DNA from 3 places in the Bacillus sp. GW823-FHT06A11 genome. Region 2 is predicted to be linked to each of the others. Evidence: riboswitches for the same ligand, from Rfam matches in the RefSeq annotation. Region 2 holds a riboswitch; each other region holds the start of a gene.
The links. A riboswitch is a leader RNA that binds a small molecule or an ion and turns the genes downstream of it on or off. The one in region 2 is predicted to bind S-adenosylmethionine.
Positions count from the first base shown of each region.

Region 1 (7,133 bases), on a different contig from region 2:
TCAGAAGCAAGCTGCAGGAACAGCGTCAGCTTTATTAGGCTTATTACAGTTCATTTCAGGAGCGCTTGTCGCTCCGCTAGTAGGTATTGGTGGGAGTAATACAGCGTTACCGATGGGTGTTGTTATTGCGCTTTGTGAAGTAGGAGCAGTATTATGTTATCTATTTATGGCCAGAAGAAGTGAGAAGCAGTTTGAACTGCAACAAAGACAAAATTTAGAGGCTTAACAAAAAAGAACTGATTCAAAGGGAATGTTTGAATCAGTTCTTTTTTTCATTTCTTTGAAATATCTCATACATATTATTCATGATCGTATCATATAAAACAGCAAGTTTATCCCACACCCAGCGATTACTATCGACTTCTTTTTCCCCACAGTCGATAATATCGGTATGGTCAGTAATTTTATACGCTTTTTTAACGATAATAGGAGCAATCTTCGGTATACGTGGGATTTCCTTTAAGGTATCTGCAAAGTTTCCAATGTAGACATGACCGATGATTTCGATTGTTAATGATTTATCCGATATATTTAGCGCGGTATGAAATTGATTTGTATGTTGTTGTTTTAAATATTGAGCTAACTTAAATGGAGCATGCTTCTTCTTTAATACGCGGCGAAGGCTCTCTGTATTTTCGATATGAAGTGATTTTTCGCGAATAAGGACACGAATATCTTCTCCCATAAAAGGCATTGTGTTGTACATAGATGATTCTCCTTAAAACCTTACATATGTTTGCGTTATGCATATGTAAGTCTAGCATGGTTTGTTCTTTATGTGTGCTTACAGTTTTGTAAGGTGATGTAGTAAAGCATTGCAAAAGTTATTTGTATAAAGTGACGATACTGTGACAAACATGTTGGTATATATATTACGATGTCGTCTTAAGTGTAAAAAGTAGGGCGTTCTCGGTATAATAACAAGTGGAGATAAAAGAAACTATAATGAGTAATAGCTGTAGATAAAAGGAGAAGAAGAGATGAAGAAGGTTTTGGGTATTGCTGTAATGGGAAGTATGATCCTTCTAGCAGGATGTAATGGAAATAAAGATACGAAAGAACCGAAAGAAAAGGTAGAGCAATCTACTGAACAAACAGAAGAGATGAAAGAATACCTTGCAGTACATGAAAAATACGATATAAAAATGAATAAAGAAATTAATAAAGCACTGCAGTTATTTGAAGTGGCAAAAGAAAAGGGCGGTAAGGAAATAACGAATGCTACATATAAAGAAGACGTGCAAAAGGTAACAACGAGCATGTTAGAAGATATTGATCATATACGTAAAGAAATTCGTGTTCCGAAGTCGAAAGAGCAAGAACATGAGGTATATATTGGTTTCTTGAATGAATCAGAACAAGCGATGAAAAAATTACAGAAGTTAGCTAAAGAAGAAGATTCATCGTTGATTCGTGATATAGAAATTAATTTTGCAACAGCATCGACATACTATAAACGTTTTCAAGCAGAAACGAAAAAATAACCTTGCCTGTGCAGGGTTATTTTTTCTTCTTGCCATCTCCGTCTTCATCCTCAGATACTAATATTTTCTGTTCTTCGTGAAATTCGGAAATAGTTTGCCCGGTAATATTATCGAAAGGAGTATAAAAAGAAGTAATACGTTTCTTTTTAATAAAGCGTTTATAGGAGCCGATGATGACAAGTATAACGATTGTTAAGGTTAATCCTATAGTAGCAAGAAGTAAGGGGTCCATCTTATAACCCCTTTAACATCATTTCTTTTTATTATAAGCCGAAAACTGTAATTTCGATAAATGAATTAAAAACTGATTTTTCTAAATTTATCCAATCTGATTGACTTTTCAATTTTTCAGAATTATAATTCGAAATATACAATTTGAACCAAATAATAATATAGCAATTTACTTATCCAGAGAGGTAGAGGGACTGGCCCTATGACACCTCAGCAGCGGGTTCTGTAATAGGAACACCGTGCTAATTCCAGCAAGCAAGTCTTGAAAGATAAGTGATGGGCCTTTGTTTGTTAAGCCTTGATCTTATTTTTTAAGATCAAGGCTTTTTGTATTCTAAAAAGAGAAAAGGGAGTAATGGAAAAAGTACGTTCATAAAACAAAGTAAATCCATGTGTTTAGGGGGTTATTGAAGTGTATGTAATTAAAAAATTATCGGTTATGGTGTTCACACTATGGGTTATTACGACAGTGACATTTCTAATTATGCATATTATTCCGGGAGATCCATTTTCATCAGATGCAAAAATCTTTCCTGAAGAAGTGATCCAAAACATGAGAGCGAAGTATCACCTTGATGAACCGTTATGGAATCAATATGTTGCTTATTTAGACGGTGTAGTTCATTTTGATTTTGGTGAATCTGTTCAATCAACCGGGCAAGGTGTATCAGAAATTATAACAACTGGCTTTGGTCCATCAGCAATTATTGGTCTACAAGCACTTGTTATTTCATTGTTAGTAGGAATTGCGGCAGGGACATTTGCTGCTCTCTATCATGGGAGAGTAATTGACTATAGTGTGAGTTTGCTCGCAATTTTAGGTATTTCTATTCCAAGTTTTATTTTAGCGCCACTATTTATACAAGTATTCGCTATCCAATTTGAGTTTTTACCAGTAGCCTCTTGGGGAACATTCGAACATACGGTATTGCCATCCTTTGCATTAGCGTTAGGGCCAATCGCAGTTATTACAAGGTTTGTTCGTTCTAATATGATCGAAGTACTGCAGAGTGATTATATTAAGCTAGCAAGAGCAAAAGGTATACCAATTAAGAAGATTATTATAAGACACGCTCTTCGAAATGCGATTGTTCCAGTACTTACATTTGTTGGACCGTTAATGGCTGGACTCTTAACAGGGACTTTCGTTATTGAAAAAATCTTTTCAATTCCTGGCCTAGGAAAATATTTTGTAGATAGTATTTTTAACCGAGACTATCCGGTGATTATGGGAACAACGATTTTCTATAGTGCATTATTAATTGCTTGTATTTTCATTACAGATATTATTCATCGCATTGTTGATCCGCGTATTCGTTCTATTACATAAGGAGGGGGGATATTTAAATGGGAGCTTATGAGATTAATGAACAGTTATTAACGAAAGAAGAGAAAAAAGAATTAACGATAAATAAAAATCAGCAAACAATTAGCAGAAAGAAAGAAGTGTTTCGTAAGTTTATATCGAATCCAATCGCAGTTTTAGGAACAGTGACGTTATTGCTAATTATTGTTTTCTCGCTTATTGGCGAAAGTTTAACTTCATTTACTGCGAGTGAACAAGTAAAAGAGGCAACAAATTTACCGCCGAGTAGTGAACATTGGTTTGGAACAGATGATCTAGGGAGAGATATTTGGGCACGTACTTGGGCTGGTGGGAAGATTTCACTAACAGTTGGATTAGTAGCAGCTGCCCTCGATATAGGACTTGGTGTACTGATTGGTGGATTTAGTGGATATGTGAGAGGGCGTAATCGCCTTGGAACGTTAATTGATGAGTGGATTATAAGAGGAATTGAAGTATTATACGGCATCCCATATTTATTAATTGTTATTTTGCTATTAATTGTTATGAAACCAGGTCTTTTCACCATTATTATCGCCCTTGCATTAACGGGATGGATTGGAATGGCTCGTCTCATTCGAGCACAAGTATTGTCTTTAAAACAACGAGAGTTTGTTATTGCAGCAGAGCGATTAGGTACATCACATATGAAAATTATATATGGGCATTTAATTCCGAATTTAACAGGGGTTATTATCGTGAATTTATCATTTACAATTCCAGCAGCTATTTTTTCAGAATCATTTTTAAGCTTTATAGGACTTGGAGTACAATCACCAGCGGCAAGTTGGGGGACGATGACGAATGATGCACTCGGGACATTATTGAGCGGAGAATGGTGGCAGCTATTTTTCCCGGCAATCATGATTGCACTCATTATGTTCGCATTTAATGCAATTGGTGATGGTTTGCAAGATGCGATTGATCCAAAAATCGTCAAACGGAATCGAAAGGAGAAAAAACATGGCACAAATCTTATCTTTAGAAAACGTAACGTTAGCCGTTGAAAAAGAGAATATTAAGCAAGCGATTGTGAAACATGTTTCCTTTTCTATTAACGAAGGTGAAATAGTTGCACTTGTAGGAGAAAGTGGTTCAGGAAAAAGTGTCACAGCACAATCCATTATCGGCTTGAATCAAGAATCAATTCATATCGATGATGGGAATATAGCTTTCCAAGCAAAGGAATTAACGAATTTACAAGAGTCAGAATGGAATCAAATTCGCGGAAAAGATATTTCCTTTATATTTCAAGATCCGCTTTCATCTTTAAACCCAACGATGAAGGTAGGCAAACAAATTACAGAAGTAGTTTTGCAACATGGGAAAAAATCGAAAAGAGAAGCAAAGGAAATTGCGATTAACTTGTTAACAGATTTAGGGATACATGAAGCAGAGAAACGCTTTGAACAGTACCCACATCAATTAAGCGGAGGTATGAGGCAGCGTATTTGTTTAGCAATTGCGTTTGCTTGTCACCCAAAGCTTGTAATTGCAGACGAGCCGACAACAGCGTTAGATGTAACGATTCAGAAACAAATTATGGGGCTATTAAAAGAAAGAAAAGAAAAACAAAATACGAGTATTTTATTAATTACACATGATTTGGCACTTGTACGTGAAGTAGCTGATCGAGTAGTTGTTATGTATGGGGGACGTGTCGTTGAAAAAGGAACGATACAGGAGGTAATAGGTTCTCCTAAACATCCATATACGAAAAGTTTATTACAAGCAATTCCGAATATGGATGATTCCGAAAAGGTATTACGTGCTATAGAAGGAACGACACCTTCCATTGAAACATTAAATAGCTTTGGTTGTCCTTTTGTAAATCGTTGTCCAGTAGCGATAAAAGAATGTATTCATCGTTTTCCAGAGAGAACCACATATTCTAAGGAGCATAGTTCACATTGTTGGCAACATGTTCTAGAGCATAATAAAGCGAAATCAAAAGAGAAGGTGAATGCCTCATGACGACAGATTTAATTACTATAAAGCAAGTAACGAAAACGTATGGAAGTAAAAGTAAAGAAATCACAGCGTTAAAAGACATATCACTTTCTATTCCGAAAGGAACAACACTTGGCATTATTGGTGAAAGTGGTTCAGGAAAAACAACACTTGGAAAGCTCATAGCAGGGATTGAGAGTCCAACGTCTGGTGAAATTGATTATAACGGTCAAGTCGTTCACAAGCTGAAATCAGCTCATAGGCGAGATTTTTTACAGAAAGTACAGTTCATTTTTCAAGATTCCACAGCAGCATTAAATCCGCGCTGGAAAGTACGCGATAGCGTAACGGAAGGTTATATTTCATTCGGTTTAGGTGATAAAGGATTAAAGGATAAAGTAGCAGGTGATGCGCTAGAACGTGTGGGATTAGATAGACGATATATCGATCGCTATCCGCACGAATTTAGCGGAGGACAACGTCAACGAATTGCTATTGCAAGAGCGTTATTGTGTGAGCCAGAAGTATTGATTCTTGATGAACCAATTTCAGCATTAGATGTTTCATTGCAAATTCAAATTGTACATCTGCTGCAAAAAATTCAAAAGGAACAAGGCTATACATATTTATTTATCGCACATGATTTGCCGATGGTTCACTATTTATGTGAAAAAGTGGCTGTCTTATATAAAGGAGAACTTGTTGAATTTGGAAGTACGGACGAAGTGTTCCGTAATCCACAACATTCTTATACAAAAACATTGTTAGCATCAACACCAAAAATTTCGGGTTAAAGGAGAATGTAGGATGAAGAAGTTTTTACTGTTTATCATTATGACTGTTTTAGCGATTACTTCGGTCGCTTGCGGTAAGAAAGAGACGCAAAAGGCGAGTGCTGGTAAGGGAGAAGGCGATCGATTAGTAACGAATATTAGTAGTGATCCATACACACTTGATTCTGCTATTGCAACAGATAGCACGTCAGGTTATATAATTGGGCAGTTGTTTTCAAGTTTATATACGCAAGATAGTGATGGGAAATATCAAAATGAATTAGCAGAGAAAGAAGAAGTAAATGCTGATGGAACTGAATATACAATCCATTTGAAGAAAGATATTAAATGGTCAGATGGTTCTCCGATTACGGCAAATGATTTTGAATTTGCATGGAAGCGATTATTAAATCCGAAAACGGGTTCTATGAATGCGACAGAAATGTATTTCATTAAAGGGGCAGAGGCATATAATACTGGAAAAGGTGAAGAGGGACAAGTTGGTATTCAAGTCGTTGATCCTCAAACATTAAAGGTAACTCTTGAACATCCAGTTGCTTCTATTAAACAGAAATTAGCAAGCTCATTATTTATTCCATTAGCTAAAAAGTCGATTGATGATAATAATAAATTAAAAACAGATCCAAAAGAGTTAATTACGAATGGACCATTCAAGTTAAAAGAGTGGAAGCATAACCAGGCTATTACAGTACAAAAAAATAAAGAATACTACGATAAAAAGGTAACATTAAAAGAAATTGAGTTTCGTATTATTCCAGACTCTAAAACAGCGTATCAATTATTTAAATCAAAAGAATTAGATTTACTAAGTGGTTTACCACAAGAGATGATTGAAAAAGAAAAAGGAAATAAAGAATATAAGCGTGTTGCAGGATTCTCATCTTATATTTATTCGTTTAACGTAGAAAAAGAGCCATTCACAAATGCGAAGGTACGTAAAGCATTTTCATTAGCGGTTGATCGTAAATTTATCGTTGAAAAACTGTATAAAAATAATGCGCAAGAAGCATATGCATTCGTTCCAGAAGGAGCAAAAACACAAAGTGGTCGTGATTTCCGTAAAGAAAAAGGTGATTACGTTAAATTTGATCCAGCAGAAGCGAAAAAATTATTAGAAGAAGGTATGAAAGAACAAGGGTGGTCTACATTACCTGAAGTAACATTAAAATTCACTACAGATACACAACATAAAAAAGTAGCAGAAGCAATGCAAGAAATGTTTAAGAAAAATCTTGGCGTAGATATTAAATTAGAAAATAAAGAGTGGAAGAGTTACATCGACACATACAAGCAAAGTGATTTCCAATTAGCTTATATGGGATGGGGCGG
Region 1 is NZ_JBXAHS010000010.1:24,579-31,711, forward strand. Features, by position in the region: gene AC1Q8L_RS27795 (multidrug effflux MFS transporter) at 1-226, shown strand, start outside; gene AC1Q8L_RS27800 (hypothetical protein) at 260-706, opposite strand; gene AC1Q8L_RS27805 (hypothetical protein) at 981-1,484, shown strand; gene AC1Q8L_RS27810 (DUF3951 domain-containing protein) at 1,501-1,716, opposite strand; SAM riboswitch class I at 1,886-1,991, shown strand; gene AC1Q8L_RS27815 (ABC transporter permease) at 2,128-3,045, shown strand; gene AC1Q8L_RS27820 (ABC transporter permease) at 3,063-4,067, shown strand; gene AC1Q8L_RS27825 (ABC transporter ATP-binding protein) at 4,024-5,034, shown strand; gene AC1Q8L_RS27830 (ABC transporter ATP-binding protein) at 5,031-5,804, shown strand; gene AC1Q8L_RS27835 (peptide ABC transporter substrate-binding protein) at 5,818-7,133, shown strand, end outside.
Region 1: it holds a riboswitch for S-adenosylmethionine, as region 2 does, so the genes downstream of both, AC1Q8L_RS27815 (ABC transporter permease) here and AC1Q8L_RS19750 (bifunctional O-acetylhomoserine aminocarboxypropyltransferase/cysteine synthase) in region 2, are expected to answer to the same signal.

Region 2 (7,133 bases):
GGTACCTCTACCTCTCTCTCTTTCTCAATGTTTTGCACTAATACTTTCGTTACCTTAACTGGACAACCTACTTGGTGTATGAGTCGTTCTTGATGATCCGTAATAATACGAACCACACCACTGCCAACTGTCCCAAGACCTAATAACCCAACTTGAATTTCTTTCATAGTACTGTCCACCCCTCAAAAATTGTGTTTAGATGAAATTATATGAGTAAAAAATCTGAAAAACAATGTATTTTGAACATTCGGAAAAATATAAGTTAATCTTTACAAGGAAAACGTTGCCACGTGTTACACAATCTTTCTTTACAATATATAAGGGGTTTCTTGATACACGTAATAATTCAACCAATTAGAAAACAATAAATTACCATGACTCCTCCACCTAACAAGCGGCTTTTCATCTGGATTATTATGTTTAAAATAGTTTTTTGGCACATCAATATTTAATCCCTTGTCACGATCTCGTTCGTATTCTTGTTTTAACGTCTCACAACTATATTCGCTATGTCCAAGGGCAAAAACTTGCCTTCCTTCTGGCCCAATAACAAGGTGAACACCTGCTTCTTCAGAGTTTGCTAACAATGTTAATTCTTTCACTTCTCTAATATCATTCTCTCGTACTTCTGTATGACGAGAATGCGGAGCAAAAAACAATTCATCAAATCCTTGTAACAATTTCACATGTTGCTCGCAAACCTCATGTTCAAATACACCGAACATTTTTTCCTTAAGGGGATACTTTGGAACACCATAATGATAGTACAAACCAGCCTGTGCCCCCCAGCAAATATGGAGCGTAGATGTTACATTCGTTTTTGAATACTCCATAATACGTTTAAGCTCTTCCCAATAATCTACTTCTTCAAAAGAAAGAGTTTCAACTGGTGCTCCTGTAATAATGAGCCCATCAAATTTTTCATTTTCAATATCACGAAACGTTTTATAAAAGCTCGTTAAATGGTTCTGCGCTACATTACGAGACAGATGTGATTCCATATGAAGTAAATGAACATCTAATTGCAACGGTGTGTTTCCAATTAAGCGAAGTAATTGTGCCTCTGTATCTTGCTTCGTTGGCATTAAATTTAATATAGCAATTTTCAAAGCGCGTATATCTTGTGTTTCTGCTCGCTCCTTCGTCATTACAAAAATATTTTCTTTTTGCAACACTTTGCGAGCCGGTAAATCTTTATCAATTATGATCGGCATGTGTTTTGCCTCCAACTAGAGCTGCTTCCAAATCTGCAATAATATCAGAAACATCTTCTATACCAACCGATAAACGAATTAAATCAGATGTAACACCAGCTAAACGCTGATCTTCAGCATTTAATTGTCTATGCGTCGTACTAGCGGGATGTATAACGCAAGTTCGTGCATCAGCTACGTGCGTTACAAGAGTTGCTAGTTTTACATTTGCGATAAATTCTTTTGCTGCTTCTAATCCCCCTTTAATACCAAATGTTAAAACCCCACTAGCACCTTTTTTCAAATACTTTTGTGCTAACGAGTAATTTTCATTACTATCTAATCCCGGATAATTCACCCATTCAATACGTTCATGATTAGCAAGCCACTTAGCAACTGCCAGAGCATTTTCGCTATGACGCTCCATTCGTAAATGCAAAGTCTCTAAGCCAATATTGCTAATATATGCATTGAATGGGCTCATACAATTTCCATAATCTCTTAATAGTTGAACACGTGCTTTCACAATATATGCTGCTGCACCAAAGTTTTGAACGTAACTTACACCGTGATAACTTGGATCTGGTTCAACAAGCTCAGGATATTTTCCATTTGTCCAATCAAAGTTTCCACCGTCAATTACAATACCGCCTAAAGAGCTCGCATGCCCATCGATATATTTAGTCGTAGAATGAACAATAATATTTGCCCCATATTCAAACGCTTGGCATAAATAAGGAGTTGCTAATGTATTATCAACGATAAAAGGTACCTCTAATTCTTTAGCGGCAGCTGAAAATTCTTTGAAATTTAAAACATTCATCGCTGGATTTCCTAATGATTCTGCATAGATAAGTTTCGTCTTATCGTTAGCAAGTGCCGTAATTTCATCTGCCGTTAAATTTGGATTAAAGAACGTAACATCAATGCCAAGCTTACGTAAACTCACCCCAAATAAATTAAACGTTCCCCCGTAAACAGTTGAAGAGCAAAGTAAATGATCCCCACTACTACAAATATTTAAAACTGCGAGCATAATAGCTGCTTGCCCAGAAGCCGTTGCAACAGCTCCTACACCGCCTTCTAAATCTGATAACTTCTGCTCAAATGCGGCTAGAGTAGGGTTTCCAATACGCGTATAAATATATCCTTCTGCCTCTAAGTTAAATAGAGCTGCTAAATCATCCGAAGTATCGTATTTATACGTTGTGCTTTGATAAAGTGGTAAAACACGTGGTTCACCATTCTTTGGCGTATAGCCACCTTGCACACAAATCGTTCCTTTTCCCCATGATTCTCCCATCTCTCATTCTCCTTTCTTTTATACAAAATAAAAAACTGCCCCCTTCCTGAAAACAAGAAAGGAGCAGTTTGAAAACACGCTCTAAAGGCTCTTTCTTATCTCTCAGGATTACTACCTGCAGGATTTGGCACAATTCCGTTATACGGCTGTTGCCAAGGTTTCATCGGGCCTGTCCCTCCACCTTTTCTTGATAAGACTATGCAATTACCGTTGATTTTATAGCAATAATTTCCTAATGTCAAACAGTTTTTCTGAATGTTCTAAAATAAATGTTAACAGTTTCATATAAAGCAACAAAAGAAATATATTCTAGTCTATTTCAAAAAAGACCTTTAAAAAACTCAAATCAGTCTATAAAATTAAATAAGTAATTTAACCTATAAATTCAAATTCTCTAAAATTCAGCCTATATGTTGAATAGGCGGTCCTCTCAAAAAGATACTATATATATTCAATCCATTTTCCACTAGTATATTTCACTTTTTCCCTACTGAGATTTACATAACGGAGGTATAACATGACAAATAAAAAAGATATGCAGTACATACTTGCTCTATATGGCATTCTTCTAGGATCTATAGTAGGAGCTACAGTCTGGTTATTTTTAGTCACAATAAATATTGGAATCCACTTTATTTGGAGATACCTGCCTGAAGTTCTCTCTTATCCCTCTTATTACACCCTTTGCGTAACAATAATTGGCGGGGTCCTCGTTGGTCTATCACAAAAATATTTCGGTATATATCCACGCCTTATGCCTGAAGTGATGACTGAATATAAAAAAACTGGTCGAATCGAATATCGCTTTGTCCATCAGGCTACTTTAACAGCGATTATTGTTTTAATTTTCGGAGCTAGTCTTGGTCCAGAAGCCGCACTAGTTGGAATTATAGGCGGACTGTGCACATGGGTAGGGGATCGCTTTAAATTTGCCTTAAAGGGTATGAATGAGCTAACCGAGATTGGAATTGGCGCTACTTTAAGTGTCATTTTTAACGCACCATTATTCGGTTATTTAGCACCGAATGAAAATGAGGGGGAACAAATTGCTGCTTTTTCTAAAGGAAAAAAGGCAATTGTATACTTAGCTACTACTTTCGCAGGTTTTTCTGTTTATTTACTACTGAGTAAACTCGATAATCGTGGATCCTTTATTGTTGATTTCGGGGAAGGTGCACTTTCTTTCAATGAATGGATCGCATTTCTTCCACTTGCTAGTATAGGTGCTATAGTTGGTTTCTTTTATTTCAAGTTAGAATTCACATTAGAGAAGTTAATTCACCCTTTTAGGGAATACAAGCTGACACTCGGAATTATCGGTGGCATTTTATTAGGAATTGCAGGAACTTTTCTTCCGTACACATTATTTTCAGGGGAACATCAATTAAAAGAGTTAGTTGTTGAATGGAGCCATTTATCTTTTTGGATACTACTTCTTTCAGGGATTTTAAAGTTGTGTATTACTGCCGTTTGTTTGAACACAGGGTGGCGGGGTGGACATATATTCCCAATTATATTTTCCGGATCAAGTATTGGATACGCTATAGCATCTATTCTTCCTATAGATCCAGTAGCATCCGTTGCTATCGTAACGACAGCAATTTCGAGCTATGCGTTACGAAAGCCAATAGCTATAACATTACTATTACTTATGTTTTTCCCGCTTAATTTACTATTGCCAATGCTTGGTGCAGCTGCTATCGGGAATGCCTTTCCACTCCCAAAACATAACGAAAATACAAATTAACAAAAATAGACATTGGAGACGAAAGCTCCACTGTCTATTTTTTTATTACACATGCTGCTTTAATAACGCTTCTAACTCCTCAAAATTATGCACTTCATATGTCGGTATAATCCCACTATCATTTAACTTCCTTTCTGGATTAAACCAACAAGTATCAATTCCCGCTACATATCCACCTTTAATATCCGCGCTTAATGAATCCCCAATAATCAGCCCTTCTTCAGGTGCAAAGTTAGGAATCCGTTCAAAAACATAATCAAAATACTCTTTCATCGGCTTTTGAAAACCTGTATCTTCCGAAACAAAAACATCTTTAAACAATGAATGTAACCCTGCATTACGCAAACGTTTATCTTGCGTCTTAGAAACACCATTTGTCACTATATACAACTCATACTCCCCTTGAATTTGATTTATAAATTCAAACGCACCTTGCATGAGTTGATTTCCTTCTTCTAAGTAGTTACGGTAATTATTTTCGAATAATATTCCATCTACTTCTTCTCCATACTCTTTAAACAACAGAGAGAATCGTGTATTTACAACTTCATTGCGTGATAGTTCCCCTTTTTCAAAAGCATCCCAAAGACCTTTATTTATTTTTTTATAACGAGCCTCTATCTCGTCTGTTAAAGGGATTCCCTTCTCTTCAAAAAGCACCCGTAAAGCCACTTTTTCAGCCTTTTGGAAATCTAATAATGTATCATCTACATCAAATAGCAATGTTTTATATTTTTTCATAAACTCATCACACTCTCTTTTCTACAAAAACAAATTTACATAAATCGTATCATTCCTTCTTGTAAAGATAATAGGAGATATCTCATACTATAAATAGAGGTGAAAATATGAAAATCAGCAAAAATGAGGAAGAAATTTATCAATACATGCAAATCCATCAATTCCATACCCTATTTTCATTTCATGTCTTGCCATATGTAGAGCTACATTCTTTTCAAACGAAAGAGATGATATGTAGCGAAGGAAATACTCTCCCTTATCTCTATTACTTAATTTCTGGGAAGGCAAAAATATATATGAGTCATAAAAACGGGAAGGTTTCATTAATTAATTTTATTCAAGCACCATCTTTTATAGGGGAATTAGGATTAATAGGAGTAGAAAATATTACTAAGTCCGTTGAAGTACTAGAAGATTGTGTTTGTTTGGCACTTCCTCTTAAAGATTGTCAGCAACTTTTATTACAAGATGCAACGTTTTTACAGCACTTATGCAAATTTATTGGAGAAAAGACAATTACTCGCACTGAAAATTACGCAAAAAACTATAGTTATCCTTTTGAAAATCGATTAGCTGCTTTTATTTTATTAACAGAACAAAATAATTGTTATATAGAAAAGCATACTGAGGCCTCGGAATATTTAAATATCAGCTACCGTCATCTTTTATATGTATTAAATCAGTTTTGCCAACAAAATTACTTAAAAAAAGACGGAAGAACCTATTACATACGAGATCGAATTCAATTAAAAAAACTTGCTGATGAACTAAAAATATAAAAAAAGCAGCATTAACGTTTACATGTTAATGCTGCTTTTTCGAGTGACGATTATAATTTTAATTAAAATTTACTTGCTACTTTAGCTGCTTCTTCAAGACCTGTAGCAATGATTTCTTCTGCTTTATCTGGGAATTGGTTATGTCCTTCAATAATTACTGTTTCCATGTTTGTTGCGCCGAAGAAGCCCATCATACTTGCTACATACTTAACAGCCATTTCTACCTCAGCTGCTGGACCTTCTGAATATACGCCGCCTCGTGCATTTAATAATGCAATCTTCTTATCACCGATTAGGCCAACTGGACCCTCTGGCGTGTATTTGAACGTTTTACCAGCACGGTTTAAATAATCAATATACGTGTGTAGCACTGCTGGAATCGTTAAGTTCCATAATGGGAAGCCGAAAACAACTTTATCAGCTTCTAGGAATTGATTTAAATACTTATCAGCAACTGCTACTGCTTTTGCCTCTTCTTCTGTTAAATCAAATCCTTTACCTGCCTTGAATGTACCATTGATCATGTCTACACCTACATATGGTAATTCTTCTTTATATAAATCCAGTTCTACTACTGTATCATTTGGGTGTGCTTCTTTATAGTTTGCTAAAAATGCCTCATATAGTTTTACACTAACTGCTTGTTCCGCTGGACGGTTGTTTGCTTTAACGAATAAAACTGTTGCCATTATTTCTTCCTCCTAATACTCACTCTTATGTTGTTATATGCTTTCAAAAAAGGTATCCCTTGTAATTGTTGTTTTGTTGCTTACAAACATATTTTATCTTTATATCAAGACAATTTCGTCCTCACATAGACGTATTTTTCCATAAAAAAAGTCCACCTTCTAAAGGCGAACTAGGTCTTACGACTTTTGTCTTATAAAATTCCATTTTTCACTGCATATAACGCCGCTTGCGTACGATCGGATAAATTTAATTTACTCAAAATGCTACTTACATGCGCCTTAACCGTCTTTTCTGTAATAACTAAAACAGATGCAATTTCCTTATTGCTCATCCCTTTTGCTAATAGTTGCAACACCTCATTTTCTCTCGCTGTTAGCACATCCACTTGAATAGAATGTTCTTCTTCCTTTTCTTCTACAGGTAATGTTTGAGAGAGAAGAGCATTTGCTATATCCGGATGTAATTGAATATTACCTTTATATGCACTTCGAATAGCCTCAACAAGCTGATCCGGTTCTACATCTTTTAAAATATACCCACTTGCTCCAGCCCTTAATGCAGGTAACACATGCGCCTGATCAGAAAAGCTAGTTAATACAATTACTTTCACATTTGGATACTCTTTTTTAATATATGCCGTCGCCTCAACACCATCCATTTCAGGCATATATAAATCCATT
Region 2 is NZ_JBXAHS010000004.1:93,348-100,480, reverse strand. Features, by position in the region: gene AC1Q8L_RS19760 (homoserine dehydrogenase) at 1-167, opposite strand, end outside; gene metA (homoserine O-acetyltransferase MetA) at 309-1,214, opposite strand; gene AC1Q8L_RS19750 (bifunctional O-acetylhomoserine aminocarboxypropyltransferase/cysteine synthase) at 1,198-2,496, opposite strand; SAM riboswitch class I at 2,589-2,693, opposite strand; gene AC1Q8L_RS19745 (chloride channel protein) at 3,014-4,243, shown strand; gene AC1Q8L_RS19740 (YjjG family noncanonical pyrimidine nucleotidase) at 4,289-4,984, opposite strand; gene AC1Q8L_RS19735 (transcriptional regulator YeiL) at 5,092-5,763, shown strand; gene AC1Q8L_RS19730 (FMN-dependent NADH-azoreductase) at 5,826-6,452, opposite strand; gene AC1Q8L_RS19725 (response regulator) at 6,644-7,133, opposite strand, start outside.

Region 3 (7,133 bases), on a different contig from region 2:
AAATATCATTAAAAATGGAATAGAATCAATGCCAGAGGGTGGAGAAATTCATATTCGTGCATATCAAAAAACGCAAGGACATTTGTGTATTTCTGTTGAAGACCAAGGATTTGGTATAGAGAATGAGAAGTTAGAAAAAATCGGCAAGGCGTTTTACACAACAAAGGAGACTGGCACAGGACTTGGGTTAATGATTACATATAAAATTATTAAGGAACATCAAGGGAGTATCACGATCCAAAGTAGTCTAGGAGTAGGAACGAAAGTAGAAATTTTTCTGCCGACCGTTTAATGTATTGGGAGAAAAGATTTTTCAGAAAAGTGTTCTTGTTGTGTAAATATAAACATTTTATAAAATGTTTCAAGAAGGGTTTTTTTTATAAAATACTTCGTTTATAATGGAGGAAAATATCGACATGAGATTGATTGCTCATGTAACGGTTCAGTAGTGTTATGAAAAGATAAGAAGGGGTGCACGCGCATCCTTTTTTCTATGCAGATATTATGAAAGAGGTGGTATGATGGAATTAACATTAAATTCGACTGTATGTTTACACACGATTCAATTTCGAAAAGAGCAAAAGAATTATATTGTAAAAGATACAATTACAGGAGAAAAATATGAAATGCCGCCACTTTGGATTGATGCATTGGCAATGATGCGTGACGGTTTTTTATTGGGAGAAATTGAGGAGAAATTAAAAGAAGAGTATCCATCCGAAGAAGTGAATATGTTAGCATTCACGAGGCAACTGTTAGAACTAGAACTTGTTGAAATGGTAGATGGAGAAGAGATAGCTTGCACAAAGAAGAAAGAGATAGATTGTTTAGCTTGGGTGCGTCCTCGTGTGGAACAATTCTTTCTTAATTTAAATAGAAAATATAGAAGCAAAGACCAATAGTGGCCTTTGCTTTTTTTATAGGCTGTGTTTAAAAAATAACAGCAAATGCTCTTGCGAAAGCACCGTCACTATTTTTAATTTTTAAAGGTGCTGCTGAGAAAAAGAAACGTTTTGTTTCGATAGCATCTAGATTTGTTAAGTTTTCAATTAAGTAAATATTATTCCCTAGTAATATGTGATGAATCGGTGATGTTTCTGTTGTGACTTCATCAGGAGAAATGAAATCTAAACCGATAGATTTTACTTTTAATCGCACTAGTTCTTTAGCTAATTCTTCAGAAAGATAAAATGCTTCCTTCTCATAAGCCTCTGTATTCCATTTTGTGGATAGATTAGAATGAAAAATAACAATATCACCTTCTTTTATGTCAGTATTATGCAATACTGCCTTAGGTAATTTTCGCTCTTGAATATGTGTTACATCTATAAGAACAGCTTCACCTACAAATTGATCCAGCGGTAATTGATCGATGGTCGTTGCGCCTGAAATAAAATGCGCAGGAGCATCACAATGCGTGCCAACATGAACGACAGAATGAAAATCTGTAACTTGATAGCCTGATTCTTCAACACTTGTAACAGCTTCTAGTTGTATTTTAGGTGTTCCAGGAAATTGAGACATATTATTTTCAAATGTTTGCGATAGATCAATTACTTTCATTTTACATACCTCCAATATATGTTTTTCAAATAATAAAAAGCTCATCCTTCAGTATCAAGAAAGATGAGCTTTACATGCTAGTTGAGTTTTATCTTCCAAAATGCAATGCATTTTGCAGGAATTAGCACCTATTCAGTTTGTATAAACTGAGGTTGCTGGGCTTCAAAGGGCCGGTCCCTCTGCCTCTCTTGATAAAGAAGTATTCAGTTTTTAAAATCGGAATTTTCCGATAGTTAAATTGTAATTCATTTCCTTTTTTCGTGCAATACAAAATAGGTATTCACCCAAATAAAGCTGCTCGCATATTGTAGCTTATGTAAATAGAATGCTGCGAAGGAGTGAGTGCAGTGACAGGAAATGTATTAAATTATTATGCTGGTGGTAATACAGCTAGGGGATTTCACAATTTATACGAAGAGAATTTAAAAGGATTAGACAGATTATTTATCTTAAAGGGTGGCCCAGGAACGGGAAAATCTTCTTTAATAAAGGCAATAGGTCGTGAATGGATTGAAAAAGGATATGATATTGAATTTTTACATTGTTCTTCTGATAATAAATCGGTTGATGGTGTAATTATCCCAAAATTAAAAGTAGGAATTGTTGATGGGACATCGCCGCATGTTATTGAGCCAAAAATGCCAGGAGTTGTTGAAGAGTATATAAATTTAGGAATTGCTTGGGACTCAGATAAACTAAGAAAGCAGAAGTTAGAAATTGAAAGATTTGTTTCAGAAGCAAGCAAAGCTTTTCAGTCTGCTTACGTACGTTTTAAAGAGGCATTGGTTATACATGATGAGTGGGAGAAGATATATATTGATAATATAGATTTTAATAAAGCAAATGAACTAACCAATCAGCTAATCCAGAAATTATTTGCAGATAAAAGCGGGAGACAATCGCTTGTAAAACATCGTTTTTTAGGAGCTGCTACACCGAAAGGAGCAGTTGATTTTGTTCCTAATTTAACAGAAGGGTTACCACATCGTTATTTTATAAAAGGGCGCCCAGGCTCTGGAAAATCAACGATGCTCAAAAAGTTAGCTAAGGCAGCTGAAGAAAAAGGGTTTGAAGTTGAAGTATATCATTGCGGATTTGACCCGAATAGTCTTGATATGGTTATCGTAAGAGAATTAGGATTTGCAATTTTTGATAGCACCGCACCACATGAATATTTTCCAAGTCGCGAGGGTGATGAAATTATTGATATGTATGCCCTTATTGTTACGCCAGGGACGGATGAGAAATATGCGAAGGAAATTCGTGATGTCTCCATTCAATATAAAGCAAAAATGAATGAGGCGATGTCTTTCTTAGCGAAAGCAAAATCGGTTCGTGATAAATTAGAACGAATTTATATTGCTGCTATGGATTTTTCAATAGTAGATGCATATAAAGAGGAGATTCAAAAAGAGTTTGAACGAATTGCTACTACTGTAATCGAAAAGCAACAATAGACGTTTCATTAGGCTGTCAGTAATTTCTGACAGTTTTTTTGGTATGTAGTAAAATTAGTATTGTATTTGTCGAATTTCCAAGGAAATAATCAAAAAATGGAGGTGTTATGCAATGAGAGAGAAAATCGAGTTGGAGTTAGAAAGAATTGAAAAAGAGAATGATGTGAAAATTTTATTTGCGGTAGAATCAGGGAGTCGTGCTTGGGGTTTTCCATCGAAAGATAGCGATTATGATGTTAGGTTTGTTTATATACATCCGGTAGAATGGTATTTATCAATTCATGACAAACGAGATGTAATTGAATATCCAATTAGTGATGATTTAGATATAAGTGGTTGGGATATTAAAAAGGCGTTGCAACTATTCGCGAAGTCGAATCCTGCTTTACTTGAGTGGATTCGATCACCAATTTTTTATTCGAAAAACTCTAATTTTCCAGAACTACTTCAACAGATGAGTGAGAAGAATTTTGATCCAAAAGCAACGATATATCATTATTTACATATGGCGTCGAAAAATTATCGTGAATTTTTGCAAGGTGAGAATGTAAAGCTGAAAAAGTACTTTTATGTATTACGTCCCATTTTAGCTTGTAAGTGGCTAGAAGAGAAAACGACTTTACCTCCTGTAGAATTTGACCGATTGATTACAGAATTATCATTAGAACGTAGCGTATTAGATGAAATTGAAAAGTTGTTAATAAAGAAAAAAGCAGGTACTGAATTAGATGTTGGATTGAAAATTAAGGTGCTAAATCAATTTTTAGAAGAACAAATTCATTACTATCAGGAATATGTAAAAGGAATTGAAAAGGGATCAGGAATCGATATTGAGAGTTTAAATACATTGTTTCGAGATATGTTGTTTGAAGCATATGAAAAAGAGCACAAGTAAGTTTGTGCCCTTTTTATTTTGTAGGAATGAAGAAAACAGATATAGCTGCGATAAGACCTGCAAAGGAGAATAAGTAAAAATTCCATGCTAAGTCATATTGCATTGTCATAATAATACCGACGAGAATTGGGCCAGCAATTGCACCAACTCGGCCAAGCCCCAGTCCCCAGCCTAAGGAGGTAGCTCGGATATGTGATGGGAAGTATTGTGTTACATATGCATTTAATATTTGAGTAATACCGACTGATCCAATACCAGCAAGGCCAATTAAAAGATAAATGATTGTAACAGATGGTTTGATTGTTAATAGTCCGATACATATGGCTGCCATAAGATAAGAGATGCTAATAACAATTTTTGCTCCTATACGATCAGCAATTGCTCCAGCGAATAATGCGCCGATAGCTGCGGTAATATTTAGCATAAGTAGAAATGACAGACTAGACCCAAGAGGATATCCTGCCTGGCGCATCATCTGTGGTAACCAAGTGTTTAAACCGTATATTAAAAACATTCCCATTATATAAGTGATCCAAAAAAGTAGCGTTGCTTTTATGTATTCTTTTGAGAATAAAGTAAAAAATCCATTTTTCTTTCGTATAGTAGATGGGTCTTGATGAGTTTTATCTTTTACATGAAATTCAATTTGAAAACGATTAAGAATTTGGTTCACTTCTTCTTGGCGATTACGTGATAATAAAAATTGAATGGACTCAGGTAAATAGCGAATAATGAAAGGAATGAAGAGTAGTGGAATCATTCCGATACCAAACATAATTCTCCATCCGAAATCTTCTAACATAAGCATGGACAAAATAGCACCTAACACGATACCTAAAGGATAGCCAGTAAACATAAGAGCATAAATAAAAGATTGCCTTTTTGGGGGTGAATATTCAACAGTGAGTGCTGAAGCTGTAGGGATAACACCGCCTAATCCGATTCCGCCTATAAATCGAGGTAATCCAAATAACTCAGGAGAAGGAGCGATAGCCGCTAAACCCATTGTGATAGAAAAAAGTGCTAAACAGCATATAAGCGTCCATTTACGCCCAATTAGATCTGTAATCGTTCCAACTAGAATAGCCCCAATAAACATTCCAAATAAAGCATAGCTTGCAATTGTACCAGCGTGCGCTGGTGATAGCGCCCAGCTTTTGTCTTCTAGGAGCTTTGGTAGAACGGCACCGTAAATACCTAAATCATATCCATCAGCTAAAATGGCTAGCCAACAAATAAAAACAACAAGTTTTGTAATAGAGCTTGGAAAGATAGTTTCTGTAGATTCTAGATGAGGTGGAGCTGAAGGTTGCATAATATTCACCCCTTTTAATTTGTAGATGAATATATTATTTTATTTAATGTTAATATTTTCCTCCTTGTGTCGAATTTTATCTGAAAAGGGTTTATAGCAAATAAAGAAGTTCAACAGTAATTCTGTTGAACTTCTTTATTTGTTTACTCATTATCAACTCGTTTTAACGGTTGATCTGCTGGGCCTTCAAGAACGTCTCCCTCAATTGAAAAACGAGAACCATGGCAAGGGCAATCCCAAGTACAATCACCATTATTCCATTCAACTTCACAGCCTAGATGTGTACAAGTTGTATCGACGATATGTAATTTTCCTTCTTTGTCCTTATAAGCACCTGCTCGTTTACCGTTAACATGTACGACAGATCCTTCACCAACTTCGAGATCTTCTGGCTTACGTAATGCGGTTTCAATCTTTCCTGCAATTAAATGTTTCGCAACATCAATGTTTTGGGAGAGGAACGTTTTTATATCTGGATTTGCATGGAAGCGTGATGGTGCATACAGTTCTTTATAGGGACTGTGAACTTTTAGGATGGAGTCCTTCAGTAGGTGAGCGGCAGCAGTTCCAGTTGTCATTCCCCATTTGCGATATCCAGTTGCAACAAATATATTTGGATTTCTTTCGTTAATATGTCCGATATAAGGAAGCTTATCTAGAGTAATTAAATCTTGTGCTGACCATCTATAAGGAACTTCATCTATTCCAAAAGTGGCTTCAGCAAAAGAATAGAGTGCTTCATAATGAAGCATCGTATTTATTCCCTGACCTGTTTTATGACTCTCTCCGCCAATCAAAATTAATTTTTCTCCATTGTTTGTTATATAGCGTAAGGAGCGCTTTGGATCATCAATACTTAAATACATGCCACCTGGATACTCCGTTTTTGCTTTTATTGCAAGAGCGTAGGAGCGTTCTGCGTACATTCGCGTAAAGAAAAAGCTATTCGCATCATAAAAAGGGAAATGTGAACAAGAGACGACATATTCACAAGTGATATGATGGCCCTCTTTTGTAATTATTTGTGGATAATCGCCCTTTTCCACATCCATAGCTGTTGTTTGTTCGTAGACCTTTCCGCCCATCTCCACAAACTTTTCTAAAAGTGTTTTTAAATAAAGAAGGGGATGGAATTGTGCTTGATTTTTCATTACAAGCGCAGATTGTACTGGAATAGGAATCGATAGAGATTGAACATAGTCACAAGGTATATTTAATTTTTGATAAGCTTCATATTCTTTCGATAAATTTCTTAATCCGTTATCAGTAGTTGTATATAAATATGAATCTTCATTTGAGAAATTACAGTCGATTTTATATGTTTGAACAGTTTTATTTATGAATTGTAGAGCCTTATTATTTGATTCATAGTAAAGCCGGGCCTTTTCTACACCGAAATGATTTATTAATTCATCATAAATAAGATCATGTTGTGCTGTTACTTTCGCTGTTGTATGCCCAGTCGTTCCGTTTAAAATACGACCAGAATCAATTAAAACAACATCGATGCCTTCTTTTGCAAGTAAATAGGCAGTAGTAATACCTGTAATACCAGCACCGATAATAGCAACTTTCGTCTTTATATTTTCGGATAAACGAGGGAAAGTAGGAAACTGAGTAGATTCAATCCAATAAGATAGTGGCAGTTGTGGAAATGTATCACTTGTCATTGCGGAAACCTCCTGATTTTAGAACAATTTTCCTTTTAATATTTCCATATTATATGAAATTCATGTGTGTTGTTTTAGAGGAAGTCTATTTTTATTAAAAGAGGGTATAAATTATTTTAATATAATTAATGAGGTGGGGCATTATGAAGAAGTAGGATTTATATAAAACTAAATTCAAATGATTCTGTTTGTTGATTACATAGAGAGTTATTGAATGAGATAGAGTCTATGCC
Region 3 is NZ_JBXAHS010000007.1:78,705-85,837, forward strand. Features, by position in the region: gene AC1Q8L_RS25220 (ATP-binding protein) at 1-292, shown strand, start outside; gene AC1Q8L_RS25225 (hypothetical protein) at 522-902, shown strand; gene AC1Q8L_RS25230 (cyclase family protein) at 931-1,563, opposite strand; SAM riboswitch class I at 1,649-1,761, opposite strand; gene AC1Q8L_RS25235 (PRK06851 family protein) at 1,911-3,020, shown strand; gene AC1Q8L_RS25240 (nucleotidyltransferase domain-containing protein) at 3,133-3,915, shown strand; gene AC1Q8L_RS25245 (MFS transporter) at 3,929-5,230, opposite strand; gene AC1Q8L_RS25250 (FAD-dependent oxidoreductase) at 5,374-6,900, opposite strand.
Region 3: it holds a riboswitch for S-adenosylmethionine, as region 2 does, so the genes downstream of both, AC1Q8L_RS25230 (cyclase family protein) here and AC1Q8L_RS19750 (bifunctional O-acetylhomoserine aminocarboxypropyltransferase/cysteine synthase) in region 2, are expected to answer to the same signal.